2 regions of the Mesorhizobium sp. M1D.F.Ca.ET.043.01.1.1 genome follow, and region 2 is predicted to be linked to the other one. Evidence: predicted binding sites of a transcription regulator. Region 2 holds the regulator's gene; the other holds the start of a gene.

Region 1 (15,813 bases), 2.9 Mb from region 2:
TAACACAGTTGTTTGGAACCCGCCACGTTTACGGCGCGAAATTTGCTGGCCGGATTGCGCCAAGCAAATCGGCTGAACCGTTATTTCCTGTCCTGCCGGCTTTTGAGCAGGGCTTCGGTCAGCGTGATCTCGGAGAGCAGTGCCCGCATCGTGTGGTCATTGATTTCGCGGCTGCGGAACATGGCGCGCACGGCGGCGCGCTCCGCCTCGATGCCGGCGTGTCTCAACTCCAGCTCCAGCCGTCCCGCTTCGCGCGCCTCGGCGCGCGCTTCATCGGCTTCGTCGGAGGCCGCGATCCGGCGGCGATAGCCGGCAACGATGCTGTCTGCGACGGCAAGCCGGGCTTCCGCCAGTTCCCTCTCGCCGCCTTCATTGGCGAGACTTTCTATCCTGGTGATCGCCGCGTTGGCGGCGCCGACACGCGCCCGCCGCTCCTCGGCCGCGGCCGGATCCGCGCCCGGCTCGACCAGCCCGCGCGCGATCCTCGGCAAAGCAAGGCTGGCGATGACGAGCGAACAGATGATGACGCCGGCGGCGAGGAAGATCACCACGTCTCGCGCCGGAAAGGGCGAGCCGTCCTGCAGGGCGAGCGGCAGCGACAGGATGCCGGCGAGCGTGATCGCGCCGCGCACGCCTGCCACCGATCCGGCAAGCCTGACGCGGAAACCAAACGGTTCGGCCTTGCGCTGGCCCAACCGGGCGGCGATCCCCGCCGCCATGTCGCCGATCCAGATCCAGAGGAAGCGCAGGCCGACCAGGCAGAGCGTCAGGAGCAACACGGTCAGGGCCGGCTCGAACAGCCAGTGGCGGCTGGTGAGCTCCGGCGGAACCTTGCGGATGATGTCGGGCAACTGCAGGCCGAGCAGGATAAAGAGCGCACCGTTGAAGATGAAGGCCAGCGTCGACCACAACGACATCGCCTGAATGCGTGCCGAGACCGACAAAAAGCGGAAAATGCCAGAGGTCCCGGTGAGCAGGCCGGCCGTGACCGCCGCCAGGATGCCGGAGGCGCCGACATGCTCGGCGATGAGGTAGGCGACGAAGGGCAGCAGGATCATGACCAGCACCTGCGCCTCCGCCGGCGTGCCGCCGATGCGGCCGAGGATCTGCAGTGCCTTGGCGGCGATGAATAGCGCCGCCACGCCGGCAAGGATGCCGGCGGCTACGGCATAGAGGAAGGTCAATGAAGCGGCGGCGAAGGAGAAGCTGCCAGTCAGCGCCGCCGCCGTCGCGAAGCGGAACATGACCAGGCCGGAGGCGTCGTTGAGCAGGGATTCGCCTTCCAGTATGTGCATCAGCCGCGCCGGAACGACGTTGCGGTCGACGATCGAGGACACAGCGACCGCATCGGTCGGCGACAGGACTGCGGCCAAAGCGAAGGCGACCACCAGCGGGATGCTGGGCACCAGCCAGTGCAATGCATAGCCGAAGCCGACGATGGTGAAGAAGACCAGTCCGATCGCGAGATCGAGGATCGGTCCGCGCAGCTCGATCAGCTCCCGCTTCGGCGCCGCGAAGGCATCGCCGAACAGAAGCGGCGGGATGAAGACCAGAAGGAAGAGTTCCGGATCGATCTCGACGTGCAGGCCGCGCGCCGGCCATGCGAGCGCTGCGCCCATCGCGATCTGCAGCACCGGCAGAGGCACCCGCACCAGCCGCACCAGCGCGCCGGACAGCGCCACGAAAGCGAGCACGACGAGAATGAAGACGGCGACGTCCATGGTGCGATTCCAGATGTTCGGCCGACCATGCGCAATTGCCGGCGTGGCGTCCAGCCGGGCTGAAGCCAACGCTTTGCGTGACGCCGTCCGCGCAAGATCCGGCAAAGCCAAGGATGCGCCCCGACGACCCCCAACCCGAGGCTCACCCCCGCCGCGGCAGCGGCGTTGGTCGAGGCGACCCGCACGTCGGGGCGCATCCGACGGTGGCTCGCGGCCCTTGGAGCGCCAGCCAACCCGTGTGCAAAGAACCGGCCGGCACCCGGCGTCAGCGCAAAAGCTGCCTGGGGGCACCGGGTGGCCGGCCTCCGCGCCAAAGCCCTGAAGTCGGCGCGGCAAGTGCAGAAGAGCGTGCCCGCCTCCCGCACCATCCCACCAGGGATGTGCAGGCAGGCCAGCGCCGCATCTTTCCTGATACGCGATGAGACCCGCGCATCAACCTCTCGAAACCGAGGGGTTGACAGTCGCTTCCCGGTATCTGCCGCCTTGCGGCGCGAGACCGCCGTGCCACCCTGCGTTGCGGGTGGGTTGAAATGGGACGACCGATGCTGTCACGGCTGATGGCGCCATGTCGAAGGGGCTTATGCGGCGCCCACGGCGGAGGGGGCGAGTAGCGCCTTCTTCGCGGCAATGAAGGAATTCGGCGCTTCCTATCTGCAGACCAGGTTCTATCGGCGGCCGACGGCGACGCTGACCTCGGCCAGCCATTGGGCCGCCGGCGGCTTCATCACAAGGGTGGCGCCGCCCGGTTGGGCCGGCAGCCCGGCCTTCGACTATGTCTGCTTCGAATGCAACCCGCTGCTCGGCGCAATCCGCGAAAGCCGCACCAGCTACCGCTTCAGCGACTTCGCCCCACGCCACCGGAAGGAATTCGGCGCTTATTGGGAAGCGCTCGGCGAGGCCGAGATCGACGACGCGCTTTGCGCCACCTCCATGGCGCCGACGGGTGTGATTGCGTCGTTGCATCTCGGCTTCCGCGGCCGCGACTTTTTCGCAGGAGGAAAGCTTCGCCATCCATATGGCGGGTCTGGCACTCACGGAAAGGCTGATGACCCTGACCGCGCCGCCACCGACCGCAACTGTCCGGCTGACGGCGCGCGAGCGCGACAGCCTGGCGCTGGTCGCCGAGGGCAAGACCGATTGGGAGATTTCGGTCATCCTCGGCATCGCGGAAGCGACGGTGCGCTTCCATGTCGACAACGCCCGGCGCATGCTCGGCGCGGTCAATCGCGCGCAGGCCGTGGCGCGGCTGGTGAACCAGCGCTTGATCTAAACAAAAAGGCCGCTTCGAGAGCGGCCTTTTCATCTTTTATTTCAACCATTTACAGCGCAGACGTGATCTGCAGCTCGCTGTTGCCGTCGAGGCCGTAGATGTCGTCGCGGAACTGCACGACGCCGGTACCCGTCGACCATGCCGACAGATAGAGGAAGTGGACCGGCACCGGATTGACGACCTGCACCGGCGTGTTCTCGCCGGTCTTGATCGTCGCCTCGAAATGCTGACGGTCCCAGCCGGGCGTATCGCGCAGGATCCAGGTGACGAGGTCGCGCACGTTCTGGACGCGCACGCAGCCGGAAGAGTCGAAACGCATCAGCTTGCCGAACAGGCTCTGTTGCGGCGTGTCGTGCATGTAGACGCCGTCGGGGCTCGGGAAGTTGATCTTGACCGAGGCCATGGCGTTGCCGGCGCCCGGATCCTGGCGGAACCGGTATTTCTCGGCATCGTCCGTCGACCAGTCGACGGTCATCGGGTCGACCTCGCTGCCATCCGGCGCGAACAGGCGGATGTGGCTGTCCTTGAGGTAGTTGGGGTCCTTCCGCATCAGCGGGATGATGTCCTTGCGCACGATCGAGACCGGCGCGTTCCAGTACGGATTGACGATAATCTCGTTGATCTTGGAATTCACGATCGGCGTCTGGCGGTCGATCTTGCCGACGATCGCGGTGTGGCGAAGCACGACGCGGTCGTTCTCGACCGCTTCGATCTGCGCTGCCGGGATATCGACCAGCACATAGCGACTGCCCAGCGTGCCGGCCTTTTCCTTCAGACGCTGCAGATTGGTCTGCAACTGGCCAAGCCGGATCTGCGCCGAGACGTTCATCGCCGCATAGGTGTATTTGCCCATGGCGCCGTCGGCCGGCAGGCCGTGGCGGAGTTGGAAGCGCTTGACCGCCGAGTCGACATAGGAATCGAAGGCCGTCGAAATGCCGGCGCTCTGCGGCAGGTCACCCGAAATCATCAGCCGCTTGCGCAGCGGCACGACGTCCGGATCGTCGACCCCGAGCTGCAATTTCTTGGTCGCCGGAACCTGTTCCCAGCCGCCCTGGCCGACGATGTTCTGGTACTGCGCCACCGCCTGCTCGGTGAAGGCGACTGTCTGCTGGCTGAAGATCGGCAGCGTCGAAGCGACCTTGCTGGTGTTGTTGGCACGGGCATCGAACTGATCGTCCCAATTGCCGCGGGTCGAGGACTTCAGGATATCTCCGACCACATCCTGCGCGCTGGCATGGCCGGCGACGATGGCGGCGGCGAGCGCGGAGGCTCCGGTAAGGAAGAAACGGCGGCTGGTTCTCATGGCAGACATTCTTTGCTTAATCGCTCTCGCTCAATCGCTTGCCGGGCAGCATTGTCCGCACTCTAGGGGTGGCAAACTTAACAATTCGCCAACCATGACCCGCTTCACCGGCTGCCAGAAACGCGCTGCCGCAACGCAGGTTCCAAGGAGCGCAGGGCATAGGCCCGCAGCATCACCCACATTTCGCATTGCCCGCGATTATGGCGGCAACGTGGCCTTGGCCCGCGATTTGCTTGCGGCGATGCCATCAAAGAAAAGGGACCGATGCATTTTGGCATCGCAGCCGTTTCGGCAGGTCCGCTTACTCCTACTTCACCCGGTTCGGGCACAGGGCTTTGAATTGATCGATTGTATAGTCGTAGCCGGAGGCGCCCGAGCCATCGAGAACCACGTTCTCGTCCGTATCAGTGATCAGAAAGTCGGTTGCACTGCCGGCGGGGCTGCGTCCTTGGAAGAGCATGTGGGCGCCGTAAAAGTTGGTGAACTTGCCGGCCTTGCAGTCCGCGGTGATTTCCAGATGCAACGGCGTGTTCATTTCCCCGGCAATGCAATCCTCGGTCACCTTGCCGACATAGTCGCGGCAAAAGCCAATGGCGTTCTGCCTGGTGTGCTTGGTCAATATGCTGGCATGCGCTGTGCCGATGCCGGACTTTTTGACGATCGTGACCTCCATGCCCGCCCTGCTGCCATAGTAGAGCGTCTTGGCGGAAGCCGGCGAAGCGAGGATGAAAACGGAAATCGCAAGCAGGACGTAGCGCATGAAGCTCTCCCCTTTGGCCGGAGAGCTTCCACGCGCTCTGCCCGGCGGTCAAGCGCCCCACTGTAGCCCGCATTCGCAGCTGCAGCCCCGCATCCGCAAAAGAAAAGGGCCGGCACCTTTCGGCACCAGCCCCTGCTCTTTCCCTCGGGTCACGCTTCTTCGGCGCGCTCGATATCTCAGATTTCGAATGCGCTCACATCCGGTACGCGATGGTATCGTTCCAGAAGCGGTCGAGGCGCTGCAGGGCCCGGTTCATCTGCTTGAACTCGTCGGTGTTGATGCCGCCGACCGCCTCGATCGAGCCGACATGGCGCTCGTAGAGGCCGGCGACGACGTCGGCCACCTCGTTGCCCTTCGGCGTCAGCGAGACGCGGACCGAGCGGCGATCGATGCGCGAGCGCTGGTGGTTGATGAAGCCGAGGTCGACCAGCTTCTTCAGGTTATAGGAAACATTCGAGCCGAGATAATAACCACGCGAGCGCAGCTCGCCGGCGGTCAGCTCCGAATTGCCGATGTTGAACAGCAGCAGCGCCTGGATGGCGTTGATGTCGGAGCGGCCATTGCGGTCGAACTCGTCCTTGATCACGTCAAGCAGACGGCGGTGCAGGCGCTCCACCAGCTGCAGCGATTCCATGTACAGCGAACGGATCGCCTCGCGGCGGTCGTCGGATACGTTGGCGGTCTTCGCCGCCGGACGCGAATTGATCATTGTCTTTTGCCTCTCGTTTGTCGCCCGGTGATTTTTTGTTCTTCACCTTGATCGCGACACTATCGAATACTCATAAAATTCGACTTAAACGCCAGGGCTAACAAGAGCTTACCGGTAAGAGGTTTCGAAAGAGGCTTAACGAACGGTCACGCGAGCAAGAACAATTAACCTAAAGATTTAGCCAACGGTTTTGGGGCAAATCGCTGCCCTGGAATCTAGGTTCCCGGAGCCATCTGGCAACCCAAGCGAGTCGCCCTGAAGGCAGCCTCAGGCGATGCGCTTTGGGTGTTTGATCTGATGCATGTCGTTCTCCCGAAACCGCTGCCCACTTTCGGGCGACATGCATTACTGCCTGAGCCGCCGCTTCTGCAGCCAGATGACCACCCGGAAGATGATGTAGAGCAGCGCCACGCAGGCATGCGAGATGACGATCAGCAGCCGATGGCCGAAGAGGTTGGGAAAGCCGGCATACATGACGGTCTCGGTCGCCGCGCAGATGAACCAGATCACCGGCCCCCACGAGGCAAGCATCCACAAGCCGGCGGCAGCGAACGGAAAGAAGACGGCAAGCGTGGCCGCGGCTACCTGCCAATGCACCGGCATCAGGTCGAAGCGCCAGAGCTCGCCCGGATAGATGCCGATCAGCCGGATCCAGTAGAGGATGCCGAAGAGCAGGCAATAGCCGGCAATCACGCGCTGGAACCAGGCGAAGATGACCTCGGTGGTCGAGGGCTGCAGCACCACGCGCCTGGAGGTCACCTCGCTCACAGATCGAGCTCCCCTGCCCCGAGCGGCGCGAAATAGGCGTCGACATCGGCGGCGCTCACCGCTTCGAGGCTTGCCGGGCGCCACTCCGGCTTCGAGCCCTTATCGATGATGGCAGCGCGGATGCCTTCGTAGAAGTCGTGGCCGGCAAGCATCCGGTTGAGGATGCGGAACTCCATCTTCATGCACTCGTCCATCGACAGCGTCAGCCCGGCGCTGATCTCGCGCCAGGCGACGTTGAGGCTGGTCGGCGAACGCGTCCTGATCGTCGCCAGCGTCTTGGCGGCGAAGGCGTCGGTGGCGGCAGCCTCCTCGAGGCTGGCGATGATGCCGGTCAGCGAGGTTTTCGAAAAATGGCGGGCAATCGCTTCCAGATCCTGCCGCTCCGTCTCGCGCTTTGCCGGCGTGAAAAAGCCGCGCAGTTCCTCACCCGGATCTCCCGATGCCGCCAACTCGTCAAGCAGGCCGGCCTGGTCCTCGGCCTTGATGGTGTGCGTGGCGAGGCCCGACCACAGCGCATCGCCATGGCGTATGCGGTTTCCCGTCAGCGCCAGATACATGCCGAAACTGCCGCCGAGATCGGGCAGCAAATGGCTGGCGCCGACATCCGGGAAGAAGCCGATGCCGACTTCAGGCATGGCGAACTGCGCTTTCTCCGTCAGCACGCGGTGTGAGCCGTGGAAGGAGATGCCGACGCCGCCGCCCATCACGATGCCGTCGATCAATGCGACATAGGGTTTCCTGAAGCGCGCGATGCGGGCGTTGAGGCGGTACTCGTCGGCGAAGAAGTCGACCGGCGGCTTGCCGGCGCGGCCGGCCTCGTAGATGTGCAGGATGTCGCCGCCGGCGGAAAACGCCCTGCCCTCGGCCTTGACGACGACAACGGCGACGCCGGCATCGCCCTCCCAGGCATCGAGCGCCTTGCCGAGCGCCCTGACCATGCGATGGGTGACGGCATTGAGCGCCTGCGGCCGCGTCAGCGTGACGACGCCCGCCTTGCCCAACCGCTCGAAGCGAATCTCGTCGCCTCCGCCAAAATCCATCACCGCAGAATCCTTCTTCCCGCCCTTCCAGGGGGACTGAAGTGCTAAGCGGCGACCGGGCGAACGTCAATTGTCGAGTACCCTTTTGCGGCGGGCACTACCAGACGAAGGGGATGAGCGCGTTGGTTCGACGCGCATAGTCCGGGAATTCATCGGGAAACTGACGCGCCAGGAGCCGATCCTCGGCGCCGACGCGCCAGATGAAGATTGCCCCCAGCAGGACGAGGAGAAAGACGAATGGCCCGCCAACCGCGATCGCCGAGCCGATGCATGCGAGCAGGCCGCCCGTATACATGGGATGGCGCAGCAGGCGGTATGGGCCGGACGTCACCAGCTCATGGTCCTGCTTGGCGGAAACGGTCTGGCTCCAGTTGCGGCCGAGGATCTGCCGCGCCCAGACCAGCAGCGCCATGCCGGCAACCGCCAGAACGGCGCCGATGCTGCTCAGGACGGGGTTGACGGGTGCGAAATTGACGAAGGCAAACAATGGCAGGCGCGGCAGCAGGAAAGCCGCGATCATGGCAAACATCAGTCCGAAACTCTGCAGCAGATGCGGTTCCGTATCGGGTTTCACACCAATCGCCTGAACAGTCAGATAGACAATCAGCAGCAGCCAGGCGGCGTAGATGAACCAGATGAAAGCCATGCCTTTGTCCCAAGTTAGCCGGCAACCAGTTATGGCCGCCATCCGCGCCCGGTGCTAGAAATGGCCTCTTCGAACCAACCGGCAAGACATGTCAGGATTTTCTCGTCTCGCAGCCAGTTTTATCGGCCTGTTCGCCATCTGCCTCGTCTCTCGCGTCGCCATGGCTGCGACCACCGCCGAGCTCTACCAGGCGCAGACCATCGTCACCGGCACCGGCGAACCGAACCGGCAGATCGGCTTCAAGGATTGCCTGGACAAGGTGCTGGTCAAGGTCTCCGGCGACCAGCGGCTGACGCAGAAGCCGGAGATGCTGGCGCTGCGTGGCAAGGCGGCCGACTTCGTCCAATCCTTCCGCTACCACGACCGGCTGGAAGGCATTCCGGTCCATGACGAGCAAGGCACGCATGACAGGCCGCACGATCTCACCTGCCTCTACAAGCCCGCCGTGATCGACAAGCTCCTGGCGCAGCTCGGCAGCAAGCCCTGGCACGGCGAGCGGCCGACGCTCGCCGTCCTGCTCACGGCCGAGCAAGGCGCGAGGCATTTCGTGCTGACGGCCGACGAGGATCGCGGCGAGACGATGCGCGAGTCCTTCGGCAATGCCACCGCGCCGATGCTGATGCGCGTCACCTTTCCAAAGGCCGCTCAGCTTGCCGGGCTCAATGAAAAGGGGTTGCGAGCCGCCGAGATGGCAAAGCTCGACCGGCTTGCAAAGGGAACTGGCGCCAGCAAGACGCTAGCCGGCAGCATCGTGTGGAGCGACAAGGACCTCGGCTGGATCGCCGACTGGCGGCTGGCCGATCGCGGCAAGACCTATCAATGGCAAGTCCGCGGCGTCAGCTTCGACGAGGCCTTTCGCGTGGCTGTGAGGGGTGCGGCGCAAATTCTATCGGGGAATGGTCAGCCGTAACTATCGGAAACGTATGGCGGGACAGCGCCCCCCTTGCCCTGCCGGACCACAAGGGGGAGATTGGCAGCTTCGACCTTGGCACAATCGTGTCGCATTGGTCAGCGGCAGGGCCGCGTGGTAGAAGCCGGAACCAAAAGAGAGTTTTGGCGATGAACAGAATCACCCCCGCGAAACCCGCAGGCGCGCGCAGCGTTGACGAGATCACCGGCAGCCGGCGGCTGAGGCGCATGCGCAAGGCCGACTGGTCGCGCCGGCTGGTGCAGGAGAACCAGCTCTCGGTGAACGACCTGATCTGGCCGATCTTCGTCGTCGACGGCAAAAATGTGCGCGAGCCGATCGCCGCCATGCCGGACGTCTATCGCCTCTCCGTCGATCTCGCGGTCAAAGAGGCGGAGCGAGCCGCCAAGCTCGGCATCCCCGCTATCGCCACTTTCCCAAATGTCGAGCTTTCGCTGCGCGACGAGACCGGGTCGCACATCCTCGACCCGGAAAACATCATCAACCGCGCCACGCGCGCCATCAAGGACGCGGTGCCGGAGATCGGCATCATCACCGACGCCGCGCTCGATCCGTTCACCAGCCACGGCCACGACGGTATCTTGCGCGACGGCATCATCGTCAACGACCAGACGGTGGAGCAGGTGGCGGCGGCGGCCGTCATCCAGGCAGCGGCGGGCGCCGACATCATCGCGCCGTCCGACATGATGGACGGCCGCATCGGCGCAATCCGCGACGCGCTCGACGCCAACGGTTTCCAGGACGTGGCGATCATGTCCTACGCGACGAAATTCGCCTCTGCCTTCTACGGTCCCTATCGCGAGGCGGTGGGCACCGCCGGCCTCCTCAAGGGCGACAAGAAGACCTACTATATCGACCACGCCAATTCCGACGAAGCCGTACGCGAAGCGGAGCAGGACCTCGCCGAAGGCGCCGACATGCTGATGGTGAAGCCGGGTCTGCCCTATCTCGACATCATCCGCCGGCTGAAGGACGAACTGCAGATGCCCACCTTCGCCTACCAGGTGTCGGGCGAATATTCGATGATCAAGGCAGCGGCCGCCAATGGCTGGATCGACGGCGAGAAGGCGATGCTGGAATCGCTTCTCGCCTTAAAACGCGCCGGCTGCGACGGCATTCTCACCTATTTCGCGCCGACCGTGGCGGAGATGCTGAGGGGCTAGGCCCTCCTCCAATACCTTGCTGCATAACCGGGCGCCGGTTCGGCGGCGAGTTGGTTTTGCTCGCCCCCAGAAATTACTGCTTGCAATCCGCAATCGGTTCAGCTATCCCATAACCACTTGCAAATTACAACCGGTTCAGGAGGCAATGATGTCCAAGCTGTGTGTCAACGCTTTCACCTTGGCGCTCGACGGCTACGGCGCCGGTCCTGATCAAACTCTCGAAAACCCGCTCGGCGTCGGCGGCGAAGGTCTGCATAAGTGGCTGATCGACACCCGCACCTTTCGCGAGATGGTAATCGGCGTGGACGGCGGCACCACCGACATCGATGACAGCTTCGCCGCGCGCAGCTTCGAGAATGTCGGCGCCTGGATCCTCGGCCGCAACATGTTCGGGCCAATCCGCGGCGAATGGCCCGACGAGAACTGGAAAGGCTGGTGGGGCGACAACCCGCCCTACCACGTCCCGACCTTCGTACTGACCCATTACAAGCGCGATCCAATAGTCATGGATGGCGGCACGACGTTCTATTTCGTCACCGACGGCATCCATTCGGCGCTCGAACAGGCGAAGGCGGCGGCAAACGGAAAGGATGTGCGCGTCGGCGGCGGCGTTTCCACCATCCGGCAATATCTCCAGGAGAAGCTGATCGACGAGATGCATCTCGCGATCTCGCCAATCCTGCTCGGCTCCGGCGAGCACCTTTTCGCAGGCCTCGATATGTTGAAGCTCGGCTACCGCTGCACCAGCCAGGTCGCGACGGCAAACGCCACGCATGTGACGATCGGGCGGGCGTAGCGCCCTCTCCTTCTCCCCTTGTGGGAGAAGGTGGCCGAGCGAAGCTCGGCCGGATGAGGGGTGCTCCAGCTTGGCAACACCCTTCAAATCCCGCCGCCTCATTTCTTCCAACACCCCTCATCCGTCGCCTTCGGCGACACCTTCTCCCACAAGGGGAGAAGGAGGGGTGCCTCAATACTTCTCCGGCACGTAGAGTTCGCGCGGCAGCACCTGGCGCTCGTATTGCGGGTTGAAGACGCGCTCGGGCAGCGTGATCTCCTCGTGCGGCACGTCCTCGTAAGGCAGTTGCTGCAAGAGATGGTCGATGCAGTTCAGCCGGGCGCGCTTCTTATCGTTGCCCTCGACGATGAACCAGGGGGCTTCCTTGATGTTGGTGCGGGCGAAGGTCTCCTCCTTGGCCTTGGTGTACTGCTCCCAGCGCACGCGCGACTGCAGGTCCATCGGCGAGAGCTTCCACTGCTTCATCGGATCGTGGATGCGCATCAGGAAGCGCATCTGCTGCTCCTCGTCGGTGATCGAGAACCAGTATTTGACCAGTGTGATGCCGGAACGGACCAGCATGCGCTCGAATTCCGGCACGTCGTGGAAGAACTCCTCGACCTGATGCTGGTCGGCGAAGCCCATGACGCGCTCGACGCCGGAGCGGTTGTACCAGGAACGGTCGAACAGCACGATCTCGCCGCCAGCGGGGAGATGCGGCACGTAGCGCTGGAAATACCATTGCGACTTCTCGCGCTCGGTCGGCGCCGGCAAGGCCACGACACGGGCGATGCGCGGGTTGAGCCGCTGGGTGATGCGCTTGATGACGCCACCCTTGCCGGCGGAGTCGCGGCCCTCGAAGATCACCACCAGCTTCTTCTTGTGGTAGGCGACCCAGGACTGCAGCTTGATCAGTTCCGACTGCAGCCTGAGCAGCTCGCGGAAATAGGTCATCCGCTCCATGGAGGGCGGATGCGACTTCTTATAGATCTTGGCGATCTCGAGCGAGAGCGCAGGTTCGGAAAGCTCGAGCTCATAATCTTCGTCGAGCGTGTCCTCGAGTTCGGCTTCGAGCCAGTCCTTCGCCCCGGAATTTGTTTTGAGTTCGTTCATCACATTGCTCCGCCTGCCTGTTAGCCGCCTTCGCTTCGGGTGCGCTCCAGCATGGCCGGACATGCAACTCCGTAAGCCGACTGAGATACAGACCCGCAATGACGGTTTTATTGCAAGGGCTGGCCTATTCGATATCTGACCGGCCCGTATCGATGGCGGGGCGACAAGCCGCTCGAATTGTCCTACAAAATGCCCTCGCCTCTTTCCGGCGCACAGCCACGGCGCGCCTCTTCAAACAAAATCGCGAGGACCCCGACATGGAATACCGCACCCTTGGCCGTTCCGGCCTGAAGGTTTCGACATTGACGCTCGGCACGATGACCTTCGGCGGCACGGGCCCGTTCGCCGCCGTCGGCAATTCCGACCTGTCGGAGGCCAGGCGCATCATCGATACCTGCATCGACGCCGGCATCAACCTCATCGACACCGCAAACGTCTATTCGAACGGCCTGTCGGAGGAGATCGTCGGCGAGGCGCTCGGCGGCAAGCGTAAGAACGATGTGTTGATCGCCTCCAAGGCGCGCATGCGGATCGGCAGCGGCCCCAACGACGAAGGCCTGTCGCGCCATCATCTGATCCGCGAATGCGAGCGGAGCCTGAAGCGGCTGAAGACCGATGTCATCGACATCTATTTCCTGCACGAATGGGATGGCGTCACACCGCTGGAGGAGACGATCGCCGCGCTCGACACTTTGGTCGGCCAGGGCAAGGTCCGCTATGTCGGCTGCTCCAACTATTCGGGCTGGCAGGTGATGAAGGCGCTCTCGATCGCCGACAGCCACCATCAGCCGCGCTTCGTCACCCAGCAGATCCACTACACGCTGGAAGCGCGCGAGGCCGAGTACGAGTTGCTGCCGATCTCGGTCGACCAGGGCCTTGGCGTGCTGGTGTGGAGCCCGTTGGCGGGCGGCCTGCTTTCCGGCAAATACCGCCGCGACAGCCCGACGGCGCGCCAGCTTGCCGGCTGGTCCGAGCCGCCGATCCGCGACGAGGACAGGCTGTGGCGGATCGTCGACCTGCTGGACGAGATCGGCAAGGCTCGCGGCGTTTCGGCGGCGCAGGTGGCGTTGGCCTGGCTGCTCGGCCGCCCAGCCGTTTCCTCGCTGGTGATCGGCGCCCGCAACGAAGCCCAGCTCAAGGACAATCTTGCCGCGGCGAGCCTGACGCTGTCGCTTGACGAACGCCTTCGCCTCGACGCCGTCAGCCGGCCGCCGGTGCTTTACCCATACTGGCACCAGCAGTTCACCGCCAGGGACCGCTTCGGCCCGGCCGATCTGGTGCTCGACCGCAGCGATATCTGAGCGATTGCGCAACCTCCCACGCCCCAGAGCGGTTCAGCATTTGATAGGATCGCTGATCCGCTCTAGCTGTTTGTTTTCGCAATTCCGGACGGAAACCGCCACGCACTTTCCTGGAATTGCCCTAAAAGGCGCGGGTCAGCCCGCGATAAAACGCCAGACTTCCGGGTCTGCTTCGATCTGGCCGCTCAGCACGAAATACTTGTAGAGGACGAGCAGCGAGACCGCCCGTTCGTCCCTTTCGTTGCTGAATCGGCGGCAATATGCGTTGGCCGCCGTCGTAATGCGTTGGGCTTCTGCCGGATGCTTCTCGAAATAGGCGATCTTGTCGGCGACATCCGAAAAATCCGGCGCCAGCGGCACGTAATGGACATTGGCTTCGAGCTCGGCTTCGGCAAACCAGGTTTCGTAGGTCGGAGGCGGCATCAGGCAGAGCGAATTCGAGCTCATGATCCATTTCAGGTTCGTCGCCACGTCGTTGCCTTCGAGCGAGACGATGTAGCGGAACTGCCGCTGCTGCGGGATCGTGAGATACGGCTTGCGGTAGTCCTCCGGCGCGCTCGGCTTGGGCGAGCCCGCATCGCACAATGGCACGTCGCGCACGGCATCGACGAACCGCTTGCGGATCGGATTATTGAAATCGCCGCGCCAGACCGCCATCGGGCGCTTGTCGGCGAAGGACAGATTGTCCCTTGGCATGTTGAAATGGCGGAACTTGTCGAGCTTCATGATCACGGCGTTGCCGTTGCCGTCGCGGATCGGCCGGTCCTTGACGATTGCCGGTATCGCGGGCACGTCGACGACATCGCCGAATTCGAGATCGATGAGCAGGTCGCGATCGAAGTAGCGGGCAAACTCCTTCAGGTCGTAATAGTACATGCTGCCGAACTTGGGTATTTGTCCGGCCGGGACGGCAGCCGGGCTCGGCACGAAGCTATGGTCAAGCCTGTTGTAGTAGTTGACGCGGTCGCGGACCGTTTTGCTGGAGAGCTTCGCCTGCTGCAGCCGGCCGGCCAGGCGCTGGCGAAAGAGAGCCTGCGGCAGCACATCGCGCGTGATGTTGCGAACGAAATAAAATACCCGCGCTGCGGTGCGTAAGGGCGAGGCCATGCGTCCGTCGTTTCAAAGATGTGCCGTCGCGCCTCCTACAGCATTGTGCCGAACATCTTGCAAGCCCACGCAGCCCGATGGACTTGTGAGATTCCTAATATTCGGCGATACGGCACGAGATCAGGCAGCGACGACGGCGAAGCCCCTGGCCCGCAGGCCGCGCCGGTCGTCATGCAGCGACGTCACCAGCCGGTCGCGGCTGCCCGCGATATGCACCGAGAGCAACAGCGCCGCGTCCTCGCCATCACCGGCCCGCACAGCTGCCAGGATGGCATGGTGCTCGGCCCAGGCACGGCCAAGGGCTTTCTCGTCGCGCACTTCCAGCCAACGGGCGCGAGACAGCCTGGTCATCGCGTCGCGCACGGCCCGCAACAGGAATTCATTGCCGGAAAGCCTGGCCAGCTCGATGTGAAAATCCATGCCGACACGGTGCCATTCCTCGCGCGGCGTGTCGGCGTCGCAGGAATCGAGCATCGCTGCGATCACCTCGACCCCGCTGCGATCATCGAGGGAGGCCGTCAACCGCACCGCCGCCACTTCGACCGCCTCGCGATAGACGGCGATCTGGCCAAGCTCGGCAAGATTGATCGGCGCCACCGTCCAACCCCGGCCATCGCGGCCGATCAGCCCCTCGGTCTCGAGACGCAGCAGAGCCGCCCTGACCGGGGTGCGCGAGGCGCCGAAGCGACTTTCGATCCAACGCTCGGTCAGCCGCTCGCCTGGGCCGATCTCGAGGCCGAGGATCATCTCGCGAAGCTGCCTTTCGACATTCTGCATCTGCGACATTGGCGTTCCGCTTTTCGGCGCCGCATTGACAGCGGCTGGGTTGAGGTTCATGACGGATACCGACCTGGTATCCCAAAACGGTATCCGGAACAATCCCGGGCAGGCATGACATGGCGGACGACACTTCGGAACAGAGCGGCTACAACGTCCATTGGCGGCGCAATCTCGCCGTCTGCTTCGCCGGCTCGTTCAGCACGCTGATCGCCATGACGCTGCTGTTGCCCTTCCTGCCGCTTTATGTCGAGCAGTTGGGAGCCGTGGGGCATGCCGCGATCGTGCAGTGGTCGGGCATTGCCTATGGCGCCACCTTCTTCGCGGCGGCACTGGTCGCGCCGCTTTGGGGGCGGCTCGGCGACCGCTACGGCCGCAAGCTGATGCTGGTGCGCGCTTCGTTCGGCATGGCGATCTGCATGTCGCTGACCG
Region 2 (15,813 bases):
AAGGGCGTCTCCGGTGTCTCGCTGGCGGTCTTTACCGAGATGACGCCGCCGCCCGGCGACGCCGGCGGCCTGCTCAACGCCATCTACGGCAGCATCGTGATGACCATCATCGGCATCATCGTCGGCACGCCGATCGGCGTGCTGGCCGGCACCTACATGGCCGAGTACGGGCGCTTCTCGCGTCTCACCACGGTGGTGCGTTTCATCAACGACATCCTTTTGTCGGCGCCGTCGATCATCGTCGGCCTGTTCGTCTATGAGCTGATGGTGCGGCCGATGGGGCATTTCTCGGCGATCGCCGGCGCGGTGGCGCTGTCCATCTTGGTGATCCCCGTCGTGGTGCGCACCACCGAGGACATGCTCAACCTTGTGCCCAACGCGCTGCGCGAAGCCGGCACCGCCATCGGCGCGCCGCGCTGGGTGGTGATCCGCTCCGTCGCCTATCGTGCCGCGCTTTCCGGCATCGTCACCGGCATATTGCTGGCGATCGCCCGCATTTCAGGCGAGACGGCGCCGCTGCTGTTCACCGCGCTCAACAACCAGTTCTGGTCGAGCAATCTCAACGCGCCGATGGCCAGCCTGCCGGTGACCATCTTCCAGTTCGCGCTCAGCCCCTATGAGGAATGGCAGCAACTGGCCTGGACGGGCGCACTCATAATCACCCTGACGGTTCTCGGGCTGAGCATTTTCGCCCGCAGCCTTACCGGACGCAGAGAGGACAGATGAAACCGATGTTGTCCACCGACCTTAACGTAGCCGAGACGGCCGTCGAAAAGGCCAAGATCGAGGTCAAGAACCTCAACTTCTTCTATGGCCAGTCGAAGGCGCTGAAGGACATCAACCTGTCACTGCCGGAGCGCAGCGTCACCGCCTTCATCGGGCCGTCGGGCTGCGGGAAGTCGACGCTGCTGCGCGTGCTGAACCGAATCTACGAACTCTACCCGAAGCAGAGCGCCGAAGGCCAGGTGCTGCTCGACGGCAAGAACATCCTCGACCGCTCGCAGGACCTCAACCTGCTCAGGACCAAGATCGGCATGGTGTTCCAGAAGCCGACGCCGTTCCCGATGTCGATCTACGAGAACATCGCCTTCGGCGTCCGGCTGTATGAGAAGATCAGCAAGGCCGAGATGGACAACCGGGTCGAGTCGGCGCTGAAGCGGGCGGCGCTGTGGAACGAGGTCAAGGACAAGCTCAACGCCAGCGGCCAGAGCCTTTCGGGTGGCCAGCAGCAGCGGCTCTGCATCGCCCGCACGGTGGCGGTGAAGCCGGAGGTCATCCTGCTCGACGAGCCGGCATCGGCGCTCGATCCGCTGTCGACGGCCAAGATCGAGGAGCTGATCGACGAGCTGCAGGCCGACTACACGATCGTGATCGTCACCCACAACATGCAGCAGGCGGCGCGTGTGTCGCGGCAGACGGCGTTCATGTATCTCGGCGAGCTGGTCGAGTTCGACCGGACCGAGAAGATCTTCACCTCGCCTCGCGAGAAGCGCACCCAGGACTACATCACCGGCCGCTTCGGCTGAGTTCATACGAGGACATCATCATGGCCCATACGGTCGCTTCCTTCGACGAGGATCTGAGGCAGATCAGCCAGCTTATCCGTGACATGGGCGATCTTGCCGGGTCGATGGTCGGCGCGTCGACCAAGGCTCTGCTCAACTCCGACAACGCGATGGCGCAGCGCGTGGTCTCCGACGATGCCATCATGGACGCGCGGCAGCGCGAGCTCGACGACCGCGCCATCACGCTGATCGCCAAACGCCAGCCGATGGCCGACGACCTGCGCAGCGTGGTCGGCGCCATCCGCATGGCCGGCGACCTCGAGCGCATCGGCGACCTTGCCAAGAACATCGCCAAGCGCGTCGGCTCGGTCGGCGTCAGCGCCGCGCCGCGCGACCTGTCGCACTCCATCGATTCGATGGCGCAGCTGGTGCTGATCCAGGTCCAGGGCGTGATCGAGGAATATACGGCGGGCGACGCCACGGCGCTCGCCAAGCTGCGCAACGACGACGAGCGCATCGACGTCAAATACACCTCCGTCTTCCGCGAGCTCCTGACCTACATGATGGAAGACCCGCGCAACATCACGGCTTGCACGCATCTTTTGTTCTGCGCCAAGAATCTGGAGCGCATCGGCGACCATGTGACCAATATCGCCGAGAACGCCTATTATGTGCTGACCGGCACGCAATTGCCCGCGAACCGTCCGAAACAGGACGAGACGGCGATGTCGGCGCCGGCGGCCTGACAGCGAAGGTAGCTCTATATGATCGCGCCACGCATCATGGTGGTGGAGGATGAGGAGCCGCTGGGGGTGCTGCTCCGTTACAACCTCGAATCCGAAGGCTATCAGGTCGAGGTGGTGACCCGCGGCGACGAGGCCGAGATCCGCCTGCAGGAGAACGTGCCTGACCTTCTGGTGCTCGACTGGATGGTGCCGGCGGTTTCCGGCATCGAGCTTTGCCGGCGGCTCAGGATGCGGCCCGAGACCGAACGGCTGCCGATCATCATGCTGACGGCGCGCGGCGAGGAAAGCGATCGCGTGCGCGGCCTCTCGACGGGCGCCGACGACTACCTGGTCAAGCCGTTCTCGACGCCGGAATTCATGGCCCGGGTCAAGGCGCTGCTGCGTCGCGCCAAACCGGAGGTGCTGTCCAGCGTGCTCAAGGTCGGCGACATCGTGCTCGACCGCGAATCGCACCGCGTCTACCGCAAGAAGAGCGAGATCAGGCTCGGCCCGACCGAGTTCCGGCTTCTCGAATTCATGATGCGGCATCCCGGCCGGGTGTTCTCGCGCAGCCAGCTGCTCGACAATGTCTGGGGCGAGACGATCTATATCGACGAGCGCACGGTGGACGTGCATGTAGGACGCCTGCGCAAGGCGGTCAACAACGGCCGCATGCCGGATGTCATCCGCACCATCCGCGGGGCGGGTTACGCGATCCGCGAGGATTAGGGATATGCTGATATTCAGGTGAGGCCGGCCTGCGAATGGCGGCTTCCTGCGCTTCCGGTACTCACGTACCTAAAGTACGCTCCGTTCCGGTTCTCGGAATCCACCATTCTCGATTCGGCATATCCCGGCGCTTGAGCTTGTGGCTTATGCGACGTGCTTGCCCGTTCTTGCCTGAACGCCCGGCGCGAAGATCTCCTGGTCGACGAAGGTCAGCGCGCGCATGGCGCAGCCTTCGCGGATCAGCGGCAATTCGTTCGGCTCGGTATCGAAGGAGATCGACTGCGAATGCTGGCCGCCGGCGGTCTGGGCGATCGCCTCGCGCAGCGCCGGCTCGATCAGGTCGAAGGCGGCGGCGCTGACGCCGACCATGGCGACCGGCGCCGGGTCGATCAGCGCGAACAGGCTGCCGAGGCTGAAGCCCAGGGCCTCGCCCGCCCGGCGATAGGCCTCGCGCTCCGGACCATCCTTCTCGCGCGCCTTGGCGGCGAGCGCGCGCATGTCGGCATCGCCGACATCGACCGGCTCTGCATCCTCGCTCATCTTCATGGCGCTGCGCCAGATGGCGTAGTTGCCGGCATAGGCCTCGACGCAGCCGCGCCGTCCGCAGCGGCAGAGCGCGCCGCCCGGACGGTGGATCATGTGGCCGAACTCGCCGCCCGAGGAGTGCGTGCCGGTGAACAGCTCGCCCTTCAGCACCAGCCCCATGCCGATGCCGTGCGAGAGCAGGATGGCGATGAAATTGTCGCGATAGCGGTCGGGGTCGCGCCATTGCAGCGCCACCGCCATCATGTTGCAGTCGTTCTCCATGGTCGCCGGGATGCCGAATTCCTTTTCCAGGATGTCGGCGAAGGGAATGTCGGTCAGCGGCGTGATCGGCGACCACAGCATGGCACGGGCATGGGAATCGGTGATGCCCTGGATGCCCATGGCGAGGCGGGCGACGCTGCCGACATCGAGGTCCGGATCCTCCAGCCGGCGCCGCACGATCGCAATGCATTCGCCGATCAGCTCTTCGCGCGGCATGGTAAGGGTATCGAGGCGACGCTGCTCCTCGGCGATGACCTGGCCGGCATAGTCGATGACGGCGACAGAGAGGAAATTCAGCGACAGCACCACCGTCACCACCGCCGCCACCTCGGGATTGAGGGCGAGGCCGACCTGCGGCCGGCCGCGCTTCAGCGAAGCGGTCTCGCTCGGCCTGCTCTCGGCCAGGATGCCTTCCTGGATCAGGTCCGCGCTGATCGCCGAAATGGTCGAGTGGCTGAGTCCGGTGGTTGCGGCGATTTCCGTTCGCGACGGCTGGCCGGCCCGGCGCACGGCCGAAAGCACCATGGCGCGGTTGCGCCGGCGCAGGTCGTCGTGGCGGATTCCGACCGACATTTTCTCCTCCCGGTCAGCGCGGCCTCTTGATAATGCAGGCCGTCGGCGACGCGCCAGATCGGTTCAGTTCCGGACAGAGCCGTCGAACCGCCCTGGATTGTCTCGTTCAATTCCAGCGGAAAGCGTCGCGCTTCCTTGGAACTGTTTTGGGATAGTGGCAGAAGCGGCAGGGACTGTCATTATTTATTGCGGGCCTCGAAAAAAAGTCCGAGGCACCTCAAAAACCATCAGAATCGCAGTTGACAGCGCTTCGGCGTTGCATCACTATTTTTTCGAGGCTCGAAAAAAAGCCTCTGTGCCGGCCTTCGGGCCAGTCTGGGTCGCGCCGCAAGGGCGCAGGGAGGAAATCATGAAGAAATTCGCAACCGCCATGCTGGCGGGTGTCGCCTTGTCGTTGACGCTCGCGTCGGTCGCCGAGGCGAAGGACAAGGTGATCGGCGTTTCCTGGTCGAACTTCCAGGAAGAGCGCTGGAAAACCGATGAAGCGGCGATGAAGAAGGCCATCGAGGCGGCCGGCGACAAGTATATTTCCGCTGACGCGCAGTCCAATCCGGGCAAGCAGCTGACCGACGTCGAAAGCCTGATCTCGCAGGGCGCCAATGCCCTGATCGTGCTGGCGCAGGACGCTTCGGCCATCGGGCCGGCGGTGCAGAAGGCGCTGGACGAGGGCATTCCGGTCGTCGGCTACGACCGGCTGATCGAGAACAAGGACGTCTTCTACCTGACCTTCGACAACAAGGAAGTCGGCCGCATGCAGGCCCGCGAAGTGTTCAAGGTCAAGCCGGAAGGCAACTATGTCTTCATCAAGGGCTCGGGCGCCGACCCGAACGCCGATTTCCTCTTCGCCGGGTCCATGGAAGTGCTGAAGGAAGCCATCGACGGCGGCAAGATCAAGAATGTCGGCGAGGCCTATACCGACGGCTGGCTGCCCGCCAACGCGCAGAAGAACATGGAGCAGTTCCTGACCGCCAACGACAACAAGGTCGATGCGGTGGTGGCGGCCAATGACGGCACCGCCGGCGGCGTCGTCGCCGCGCTGACGGCGCAGGGCCTCGCCGGGACCGTTCCGGTGTCGGGCCAGGACGGCGACCACGCCGCGCTGAACCGCATCGCGCTCGGCACCCAGACCGTGTCGGTGTGGAAGGACGCGCGCGAACTCGGCAAGAACGCCGCCGAGATCGCCTCGCAGCTCGCCGACGGCAAGAAGATGGCCGACATCGCCGGCGCCAAGGATTTCACGACGCCCGGCGGCAACACCGTCAAGTCGCTGTTCCTGACCCCGGTGGCAATCACCAAGGACAATCTCAACGTCGTCATCGACGCCGGCTGGATCAAGAAGGACGAAGTCTGCGCGGGCGTTGCCGCCGGCAGCGTTGCGGTCTGCAACTGAAGCCAGGCCGACAGCGGTTCGAAAGATAGCGCCGCGGCCCCAAAGCCGCGGCGTTCGTCAAAGGGCTTCCCGCTTCAATTGGGCCGGGAAAGCAAATAAAATCGTGGTCCGGCAACCGCGCCAGACGGCAAACCGGTGGGAGGAAATCATGACCGATACGACCTCAAGTACGGTCGCCGCGGACCGGGCACGCGCAGCCGAACTCAGCGCCGCCGGCCGCTTCCTCAAGGCAACCGAACTCGACACGCGCATGCTCGGCATGGTCGGCGCGCTGCTGGTCATCTGGATCGGCATCCACGTCCTGTCGGGCGGGCTTTTCCTGACGCCGCGCAACCTGTGGAACCTGTCGGTGCAGACGTCCTCGGTAGCCATCATGGCGACCGGGATGGTGCTGGTCATCGTCATGCGCAATATCGATCTTTCCGTTGGCTCCGTCGAAGGCGTGGTCGGCATGATCATGGGCGTGGCGCAGGCCGAATTCCTGATCCGGGTCATCGGTCTCGATCTCGGAAATCCCTGGCTGTGGATCATCGCGCTCGCCGCCGGCGTGGTGCTTGGCCTGGCGATCGGCGCGTTCCAGGGCTTCATCATCGCCTATATGGAGGTGCCGGCCTTCATCGTCACGCTGGGCGGCCTGCTGGTCTGGCGCGGATTGGCCTGGATGATCACCAGCGGCCGCACGGTCGCGCCGCTCGACGCCACCTTCCAGTTGATGGGCGGCGGACCGCGCGGCTCGATCGGCGCCACGGCGAGCTGGGTCGTCGGCGTCGTCGCCTGCGCGGCGGTCGCCTTCGCGCTGCTCAACGGCCGCTCGCAGCGCAAGCGGTTCAATTTCCCGCTGCGTCCGGTGTGGGCGGAAGTCTTCCTCGGCGTCGTCGCCTGCGCCGCCATCCTCGGCGCGGTCTCAGTCGCCAATTCCTATCCGTGGCCGGTCGGCATCGTGCGCCAGTACGCCCAGCAGAACGGCGTCACCATTCCCGAAGGCGGTCTGTTCATCGCCCACGGCATCGCCATACCGGTGCTGATGGCGGTCGCGGTCGGCATTGTCATGACCTTCATCACCAGGCGAACCCGCTTCGGCCGCTATGTCTTCGCCATCGGCGGCAATCCGGAGGCGGCCTCGCTCGCCGGCATCAACACGCGCTGGGTGACGATGAAGGTGTTCATGATCATGGGCGTGCTGGCCTCGATCAGCGCCGCCATCTCGTCGGCGCGCCTCAACGCCGCCACCAACGCGCTGGGCACGCTGGACGAGCTCCTGGTCATCGCCGCCGCCGTCATCGGCGGCACGTCGCTCGCCGGCGGTTCGGGAACCGTGTTGGGGGCCATGCTCGGCGCGCTGCTGATGCAGTCGCTGCAGTCAGGCATGGTGCTGCTCGGCATCGACTCGCCGCTGCAAAGCATAGTCGTCGGCGCGGTTCTGGTCGTCGCCGTCTGGCTCGACACCGTCTACCGCAAGCGAGTCTGAGCAAGAACTTCAGGGAGGAGACGCGACCATGGAAAAGACAGCTCCCATCGGCACGCCGCTGATCGACATGCGCAACATCTCGATCGCCTTCGGCGGCATCCGCGCCGTCGACGATGCCTCGATCGATCTCTTTCCGGGCGAGGTGGTGGCGCTGCTCGGCCACAACGGCGCCGGCAAGTCGACGCTGATCAAGATCCTGTCCGGCGCCTACAAGCGCGACGCCGGCCAGATCTTCGTCAACGGCGAGGAGGCCTCGATCTCCAATCCGCGCGACGCCAAGAAATACGGCATCGAGACGATCTACCAGACGCTGGCGCTTGCCGACAATGTCGACGCCGCCGCCAATCTTTTCCTCGGCCGCGAGCTGATGACCGCCTGGGGCACGCTCGACGACGTCGCCATGGAGGCCGAGGCGCGCAAGGTGATGGGCCGGCTCAATCCGCGCTTCCAGCGCTTCAAGGAGCCGGTGATCAAGCTCTCCGGCGGCCAGCGGCAATCGGTGGCGATCGCCCGCGCGATCCTGTTCAATGCGCGCATCCTGATCATGGACGAGCCGACGGCGGCGCTCGGCCCGCAGGAGACGGCCCAGGTGGGCGAACTGGTGCGCCAGCTCAAGGCCGACGGCATAGGCATCTTCCTGATCAGCCACGACATCCATGACGTGTTCGAGCTGGCCGATCGTGTCTGCGTGATGAAGAACGGCCAGGTCGTCGGCACGGCGCGCACCGGCGACGTGACCCAGGACGAGGTGCTTGGTATGATCATTTTGGGCAAGTGCCCGCCGGGCGCCATCCCGGGTCCCGGAGCGCTGAAAATCGCGGCCTGAAGCGCGTTGCGCTGAACTGATTCAGCGCAACGCGCTTCAGTCCTTGTTCTTCTGCATCTCGTTTTCGCAAGAGCGCTGCGCACTTTTTGCGCGACATGTAAACGCATTAAGTTAGCCGGCTAATTTACGAATGATTGATGTGCCAGCCGCCGCGATGGTTTGGCCTCGCCATTGTGTTGGCGCGGAGACTTGCTCATAAAGGTGGTCAACCATCCATGGGCCGCACCCTGCGTTGAAAAAGCTCTTTCCGATCGTCGCTTTCATTGCCGTCGCGCTGATCAGCCTGACGATGGCGGGGTTTGCCTATTTCGCGACCCAGGAGGCGGCGCGCATCAAGTTCGAGGGAACGGCCGACGACGCGCTCAACCGCATCGAGAGCCGCATCGACCTGCATCTGTCGCTGCTGCGCTCGACGCAGGCGCTGTTCGATGCCCGCAACGGCGACATCACGCGCGGCGAATTCAACGCCTTCTTCACCGCGCTCGACATCGACGACAATTTCGCCGGCCTGCGCGGCATCGGCTTCCTGCGGCTGGCAAAGACCGGCGACGAGGCGGCGGTCGAGCGCGACATCCTGCACGATCACGGTTCGGCGCACCCGATCTATCCGGCCACCACGCAACAGCCGTGGCGAACGCCGATCGTGCTTTTCGAGCCACTCGACACGTCCAACCAGTCGATCATCGGCTTCGACATGTTCAGCGAGCCGATGCGGCGGGCGGCGATCGAGAAGGCCATGGCCGACGACCGGCAGCATGCGAGCGGACTCGTTCAACTTGGCCAGGGACAAGGGCAGGAGCAAACCTTCCCCGGTTTCCTGGTCTTCGTGCGGCTGAACGTGGAAACGGCTCCGGACGTCATCAATGCCAGCCGTTCCTCGACCGCGGGCCTCCTCTACGCCGCCTTCCGCGCGCGCGATTTGTTCCAGGTGGCGCTCAGCAAGGCTCCGCTGCTGCCGGTCAATGTCGAGATTTATGACGGCAAGCCGGGAGGCGACAATCTCCTGTTCCGCTCGGAGGCGCCGCCGGCCGAATCGCTTGGCGGAAGGCTTGTGGCGCGCCGGGATATCGTCGTGGCCGGCCGGCCCTGGACTGTCCTGTTTCGGCCGACGAGCGCTTTTTCGTTGCCTTCCTCGCGCGCCATTCCGGTGATGCTCGGGCTGTTCGGCCTGCTGCTGGCCGGGGCGATCGCCCTGGTGGCCCGCTATCAGGAACGCGCCTATGAGGCGAAGTCGCTGCTGCATGAGGCGACGGAGAAGAGCCTGCTGGAAAAGGAGCTGATCCTGCAGGAGATGAAGCACCGCATCAAGAATTCGATCACAAGGGTACTGGCGATCGCGCGGCAGACTGCTTCCCAGGCCACCGACGTGAAGGAGTTCTCCGCATCATTTTCGGCGCGGCTGCAGGCGATGGCCGCGTCGCAGGACATGCTGACACGCTCGCGCTGGCAGAAAGCGGATCTCGGCGATCTCCTGCGCATCGAACTCGGCCAGGTGTTCGGCAAGGAGCTTCCCGAAGGCATATTGTCGGGGCCAGAGGTGCTGCTCGACGAGACGACGACACAGGCGCTCGGCCTGACCTTCCACGAGCTTGCCACCAATGCGCTGAAATATGGCGAAGCCGGCAGCACGGCCAATGTTCTCAAGGGAGACTGGGCGCTGAAAGTCGACTGGATGGTGGAACGGCGCGGACGCGAGCGGACGCTGGTGCTCAACTGGCGCGAGACGGGGCAGGAAAAGCTGGAAGCACCGGCCAAGACCGGCTTCGGCACCAAGCTGATCGATCTCAATGTCACGCGCGAGCTGCACGGCACGATCAAGCGCGATTTTCAGGCCGACGGACTGAAAGTGGAGATAAGGCTTCCGCTGGCGGAGTGAGCGAGCCTTTCAGCGGGCAACCGCTCGTTCAAATACAAGAAATGGAGGCCGGCGAGCCGGCCCCCAGATTGGCATTTTACGCAATTCCGAACCTGGAATTGCTGATCAATTGCAGCGAGCGGTGTAGATCCGGCCGCGGTGATCGCGATACTGGCAATAGCCATTGCGCAGGTTGCGGACCAAGAGGCCGGACCCGGCGCCGACGGCCGCGCCGATCAGCGCGCCCTTGCCGCCGCCGACCAGGCCGCCCACACCGGCGCCGATCAGGCCGCCGCCGACCACATCCTGCTCGGTCGTGGTGCAGCCGCTGACAGCGACCACGGCAACCATGGCAATGATCATCTTCCGCATAAATTGCTCCTCACTTTTGTCCTCACTTTTGGCAGTACCAGCCGCCATTTAGCACGAAAAAACGGGGTTTGCCTGCCTGATCTTACTGTTGCTGAAGATAGTCTTTTTCGGGGCGCGCGCCGTTCGACGCGACAACCGTGCCGGAGACCTCCAGCGACGCGACGAGCGTGCCGTCGGGACGCACGGTCCAGAGGAGCTGATCGTAGTCGTCCTCGAGCGCCGGATCGACGGCAAGGCACTCGCCCATGATGTGCGGCGTCCGGCCCCGCAGGTCGCCCAGCGCAAAGGGCCGTTCGGCGATGCAACCCTCGAAGGTCTCGAAAACGCTGAGCGGCACCGGCAGCTCGCGGCAATCGGTCATGGTGTCCGAGCAGCCGATGACGAGGAGCAAAGCGGCGATGTGTTCCACGGGTGATCCTCCCGCCGCCAAGAACGATTCTCGCCGCTCAAAAGTTCCTGGCCAGCTACCCTTCCCGGCCACGATACTGCGAGCCCTTAAGCGGCTCGGCTTTTCGCAGAATCGCCGATCCGTTTCAGGCATCTGTTCTTGCGCATTTCCAGACGGAAACCGCTATGCACTTTCCCGGAATTGCTCCAGTGGCCCGGAATTGCTCCAGTGGCCCGGAATTGTTCCAGTGGCTATGCGGTTGCCGAGCGGGAAACCCATCGGATCAGGTCAGCCGCCAAGCCGCCGCCAGCACCAGCGCGGCAAGGAGCGCAACGGCGCCGAGGCGGAGCGACAGATGGGCGGAACGCGGCAAGGGCGGCGCCTCGGCATCCTGGAAGCCGCTCATCGAGACGCGGGCGGCCTGCTCCAGCCTGTTCATGTCGGCAACCATCATTCAGTCCTCCCGGATCGCGTGCCCAATCGTGTGCCAAATCATGTGATTGGGCGCGGTTGGGTTCCGGCGCACCCGCCCGGTTCAGCGTTCGATGGGACCGCCGACCCGCTCCAGGTGTCTGTTTCTGCACAACTCCAGACGAAAATCCGTCGAACGCTTTTCCTGGCGTTGCTTCCAGCCGGGAACAGAATCGGACTTTATGGTGAACAGCCGGTTAAGGCTCGCCGGCGAATGGCGACGCGGCGGTTCACTCTATCTCGAAATTGCCGCCCGGGATCGTGAGGCGGTATTCGAGACGATCCTCGTTGATATCGAGGGTGGCCGAGCCATTCAGCGACGTCGGCACAACGCGTTCGAGAGCGACGCTGCCAAAGCGTTTTTCGTCGCGCCGGCCGGCGCCGGTCTTTTCCGCCCATATCAGCAAAAGACCGGGCGAGGTCTCGCTGCCGGCGGCGATCCTGGCGCTTATCTTGATCCGGCCGTCGGGCCGCGACAGGGCGCCGTAACTTACCGAATTCACAGCCAGCTCATGCATGGCAAGCCCGATATGCAGGGCGGCGTTCGGATTGAGGTAGGGGTTCTCGCCATCGAAACGCAAGCTGCGACCTGGATCGGCGCTATAGCGGCCGACCTGGCCGGATACGAGCTCCCGAAGCGCAGCTCCCCGCCAGTTGGAGGATGTCACCAGATCCTGAGACGATGCGAGCGACTGGAGGCGTCCGCGAAAGCGCGTCAGGAAGTCGCCAAGCGTCTCGGAGTAGCGCCCGGTCTGGGTGGCTATGCTCTGGATGATGGCCAGAAGGTTCTTCGAGCGATGGCTGACCTCCCGCAGCAGCGTCTTCAGCGTCTGCTCGCGGCGTTTCTGCTCCGTCGTCTCGACCATGGTGGTGACGACGCCCTGGACTTCGCCGGTGTCGCTGCGATCGGCATCGATCCAGATATGGAACCAGCGCACGCCGTCATTGTCGGGAATGCCGAGCTCGAGGCGATCGGCGTTGCCGGTTTCAACCACCTTGCGTTTGGCCGCGCCTATGCGCTCGGCCTGTGCGGGGGAGAGCAAATCCTTGCCGTCGGCCGTCTCGGATGCCCACGGCGCGCGCATGTTGCGGGCCCAGACGGTTTTCATTTCACGATCCTGGTAGAGGACCGAAATTCCAGCATTGTGCAGCGCATGGAGCAGCGCTCGCCCGAGCTGCATCCCGCTTTCCGCCGGATGCATCGCGATCACTTCATCGCTGCGTCTCTCCGAGGCCTTGGAACGCATCCGATACTTCCCGCATCCAGGCTTGAACGGCTAAGTCGGGTTACCGCCCCCGGTTTTGACACGCCGAGGCTGCGCGTAGCCCCAAAAGCGGTCCGCCGGACGATGCCCTTTGGAGACACCGCCCGGCGGTAGCTGGAAACCGTTTGAGGGGTGCGGCTTCCAGTGTTCGGCGTTCTCGCGTCAGACCCGTCTGAACAGGCCGGCGATAAGCGAAATCACCAGGAAGGCAAGGAAGATGAAGAACAAGATCTGCGCGATGCCAGCCGATGTGCCGGCAACGCCGCCGAACCCAAGCGCGCCGGCGATAATCGCGACCACAAGAAAAACGAGCGCCCAGTACAGCATGATACATCTCCTTCTGATGACCTGAAAAACGTGGTTGGATAGCGTTTGTTCCACCATTTGCGGAAAAAGACGACCCCTGGAAGCAGTTGCCGATCAGGCACCGCCAGCCTCATGCGAGGCGGGACCCTCGCATGAGATATCGGTCGTCGGCACGGATGAGGTCAGGCTGCGGCTTTTGCCTGGCGGTCGAAGAAAAGCGCCTGGCTGATCAAGGCCTTGACCATCTCGGGATTGAAGGGCTTGGTCACCAGAAACGCCGGCTCGGGGCGCTCGCCCGTCAACAGGCGTTCGGGGAAAGCGGTAATGAAGATCACCGGCACCGGTGTCGAGGACAGGATCTCGTTCACCGCCTCGATGCCCGAGCTGCCGTCGGCGAGCTGGATGTCGGCCAGGACCATTTTCGGACGCGTCTTGCCGAAAATCGCCACCGCCTCGGCATGCGTGCGCGCGGTGCCGACAACGCGATGGCCGAGGCTTTCGACCATCTCCTCGATGTCCATGGCGATCAGCGGCTCGTCCTCGATGATCAGCACGTCGGTCGCGACCTGGCGGGAGATCTCGCTGCTTGCCTGGGCAAGCAATTCGGAGAATTCCTGTTCGTCGGCGTCGAGGATTTCCGCCGCCTCGTCCTCGCTGAAACCTTCCACGGCGACCAGCAGGAAGGCCTGCCGCGGCCGCGGCGCGATCGCGTTCAGATTGGCGGCCGCCCGCTGCTCCCAGGCGGTCTGCGCATGCTCCTGCGGCACGCGGATGGCAATCGAGGTGAAGAGCCTGGCGAAGACCTTGTACAGCGCGATGCGATCGCTCGATGCCTTGGGGAAGACGTCGGTGTCGGCGATAATGGCTTCCAGCAACGCGGCGACCAACGCGTCACCGCTTTCCTGGGATCCCGACACGGCGCGCGAGAAACGGCGAAGGAACGGCAGGTGAGGAGCGATGGTTGCGGATAGACTCATATTCGACGTCTCCCTCAGATGACGCTGTTGCATTTCCATTAGGCCAAACGGGTCGCAAACCCCGGCAAACCAACGTCGGCTTTCTGAAAAAGTTCCGCCGGGCGTGGAACTAAATTAGGAAGCGGACGTTTGGGGATTTCGGGATGGGCAACCAGACAAAGGTGCCGCTTGCGTTGTGGTCTGTGGTTCTAAAGCGGTTTCGGGTGCTGGGAATTAGGGCAAATATGAAAGAAATGTCAAAGAATTCAACGACTGGCGCCATGGGCAGGCACCGGAATGGGGGTGGCAATCCGCTCGGACCGAACTCCGAAATTGCCCGCAAGCTCAAACAATATTACGACGATCTGGTTTCCGATCAGGTGCCGGATCGATTCGCTCAGTTGCTCAGCCAGCTGGAAAAGGCCGAACCCGCCGAGAAAAAGGACTGAGGCATGGCGGCGGTCTCCCAGAGCTTCAAGACCGAGCTGCTCGGCGCGATCCCGAGCCTGCGCGCCTTTGCGGTATCGCTGACGCAGAATGCGGACAAGGCGGACGACCTTGTCCAGGAAACGCTGGTCAAGGCGTGGGACAAGCATGAGAGCTTCCAGCCGGGCACCAACCTCAAAGCCTGGCTGTTCACCATCCTGCGCAACGAATTCTATTCGCAGATGCGCAAGCGCGGCCGCGAGGTGCAGGACAGCGACGGCATCATGACCGCCAGGCTTGCCGTCCACCCTGCGCAGCATGGCCAGCTCGACCTCAAGGATTTTCGCGGCGCGCTGGAGCAGCTGCCGGAGGATCAGCGCGAAGCCATCATCCTGATCGGCGCGTCCGGCTTTTCCTACGAAGAGGCGGCCGAGATCTGCGGCTGCGCGGTCGGCACCATCAAGAGCCGGGTCAGCCGGGCGCGCGCCCGGCTGCAGGATATCCTCAAGATTTCCGGCGAGGACGAATACGGCCCCGATGCGATCTCGGCGCAGGTGACCGGTTCGAACGCGGCCTGACGTCGCGCCGCATCGAGTATCGTTCCTTGTGGCGAATCAACCCGTTCAGGCGGCCGCCGCGCGCCCGCAGGCGGCAGCCAGGGCCGTGACAAGGTCTTCGCCCGAAAAGGGCTTGCCGATCAGCCGTATCTCGGGAAAAGAGTCCCTGAGGTCGTCCGAGTCCGAATAGCCGGTGGCAAAGACGAACGGAACGCCCGTGTTGCGCAGTCGCCCGGCAAAATCGAGGGTCGAAACGCCGTCCAGCATCAGGTCGACGACGGCCGCGTCGAAGCGGGACGGCAGGTCCTGCTCGTCGATCTCGGTCAATCCGCGGGCGATGGCGACATCGGCGGCACCATGGTCCCGGCACAGCTGTTCGACATCCATGGCGATCAGGAATTCATCCTCTACAACCAGGATGCGCAATCCGTCCAGCAATGAGGGCACGTGTCGGCGACTCCTATAAGGCCCGCAGTCATGCGCGGTATTTGGGTCTCTGTCATTTAAAAAAGACATGACCGGGTGATGCATTGCCGTGAACGGCGGAACCTCGGTGCGCGTGGAGCGTTTCCATTCGCCCGATCGGGGGAGGGATTTCGAAGAGGGGTCGAAATGTCCGGCCAGAGCGCACCTTCCGTTTCCAGCCGCCAATACCCTTGCGAGAAATGTCCGCTGCGGCCGCTGCCGGCTTTTCGCGAGTTCGAAAGCCAGGAGCTGTCATTCATCAGCGGCTTCAAGAAGGGAGAGCTCGCGGTCGACAAGGGCGCGACGGTGCTGGTCGAAGGCAGCCACAGCGCTCATCTCTACACCGTGCTCTCGGGCTGGGCATTCCGCTACAAGCTGCTGCCCGACGGGCGGCGGCAAATCCTCAACTATTCCATGCCGGGCGATCTCATCGGCCTGCAGGGCAGCCTGATGGGCGAGATGCAGCATTCCGTCGAGGCCTTGTCGCCGATGCTGCTGTGTGTCTTCGAGCGCGACCAGTTGCACGAGCTCTACCGCAACTACCCGGGCCTGGCCTATGACATCACCTGGATGGCATCGCGCGAGGAACGCATGCTCGATGAAAACCTGCTGAGCATCGGCCGGCGCTCGGCGCTGGAGCGCACGGCCTATCTCGTCGCCTTCATCTCCAGCCGCGCCCGGGGCGCAAGCCTGGAAAGCAAGAAGCCGATGCAGATCCCGATCACGCAA

The links. The regulator PhoB, encoded in region 2, activates phosphate uptake and scavenging genes when phosphate is short. The targets are predictions, from matches to a motif close to TGTCATNNANCTGTCAT.
Positions count from the first base shown of each region.
Region 1: the regulator PhoB is predicted to act here: its motif matches at 12,295-12,311, upstream of ppk2 (polyphosphate kinase 2).

Region 1 covers NZ_CP034444.1:166,388-182,200, forward strand. Annotated here, with positions in the region: gene EJ067_RS00960 (Na+/H+ antiporter) at 81-1,721, opposite strand; gene EJ067_RS00965 (helix-turn-helix transcriptional regulator) at 2,767-2,991, shown strand; gene EJ067_RS00970 (L,D-transpeptidase family protein) at 3,041-4,294, opposite strand; gene EJ067_RS00975 (hypothetical protein) at 4,602-5,054, opposite strand; gene EJ067_RS00980 (MarR family winged helix-turn-helix transcriptional regulator) at 5,248-5,763, opposite strand; gene EJ067_RS00985 (DUF6163 family protein) at 6,109-6,531, opposite strand; gene EJ067_RS00990 (enoyl-CoA hydratase/isomerase family protein) at 6,528-7,571, opposite strand; gene EJ067_RS00995 (isoprenylcysteine carboxylmethyltransferase family protein) at 7,669-8,217, opposite strand; gene EJ067_RS01000 (DUF2066 domain-containing protein) at 8,306-9,127, shown strand; gene hemB (porphobilinogen synthase) at 9,277-10,308, shown strand; gene EJ067_RS01010 (dihydrofolate reductase family protein) at 10,457-11,104, shown strand; gene ppk2 (polyphosphate kinase 2) at 11,276-12,196, opposite strand; gene EJ067_RS01020 (aldo/keto reductase) at 12,454-13,497, shown strand; gene EJ067_RS01025 (glycosyl transferase family 90) at 13,633-14,604, opposite strand; gene EJ067_RS01030 (GntR family transcriptional regulator) at 14,725-15,390, opposite strand; gene EJ067_RS01035 (MFS transporter) at 15,501-15,813, shown strand, end outside.
Region 2 covers NZ_CP034444.1:4,386,899-4,402,711, forward strand. Annotated here, with positions in the region: gene pstA (phosphate ABC transporter permease PstA) at 1-726, shown strand, start outside; gene pstB (phosphate ABC transporter ATP-binding protein PstB) at 723-1,526, shown strand; gene phoU (phosphate signaling complex protein PhoU) at 1,544-2,251, shown strand; gene phoB (phosphate regulon transcriptional regulator PhoB) at 2,270-2,959, shown strand; gene EJ067_RS21320 (ROK family transcriptional regulator) at 3,104-4,339, opposite strand; gene xylF (D-xylose ABC transporter substrate-binding protein) at 4,689-5,729, shown strand; gene EJ067_RS21330 (sugar ABC transporter permease) at 5,878-7,197, shown strand; gene EJ067_RS21335 (ATP-binding cassette domain-containing protein) at 7,226-8,023, shown strand; gene EJ067_RS21340 (CHASE domain-containing protein) at 8,256-9,899, shown strand; gene EJ067_RS21345 (YMGG-like glycine zipper-containing protein) at 10,005-10,250, opposite strand; gene EJ067_RS21350 (hypothetical protein) at 10,333-10,659, opposite strand; gene EJ067_RS34690 (hypothetical protein) at 10,922-11,092, opposite strand; gene EJ067_RS21355 (sensor histidine kinase) at 11,340-12,356, opposite strand; gene EJ067_RS21360 (DUF1328 domain-containing protein) at 12,537-12,701, opposite strand; gene EJ067_RS21365 (response regulator) at 12,863-13,657, opposite strand; gene EJ067_RS21370 (NepR family anti-sigma factor) at 13,882-14,085, shown strand; gene EJ067_RS21375 (RNA polymerase sigma factor) at 14,089-14,640, shown strand; gene EJ067_RS21380 (response regulator) at 14,686-15,066, opposite strand; gene EJ067_RS21385 (Crp/Fnr family transcriptional regulator) at 15,232-15,813, shown strand, end outside.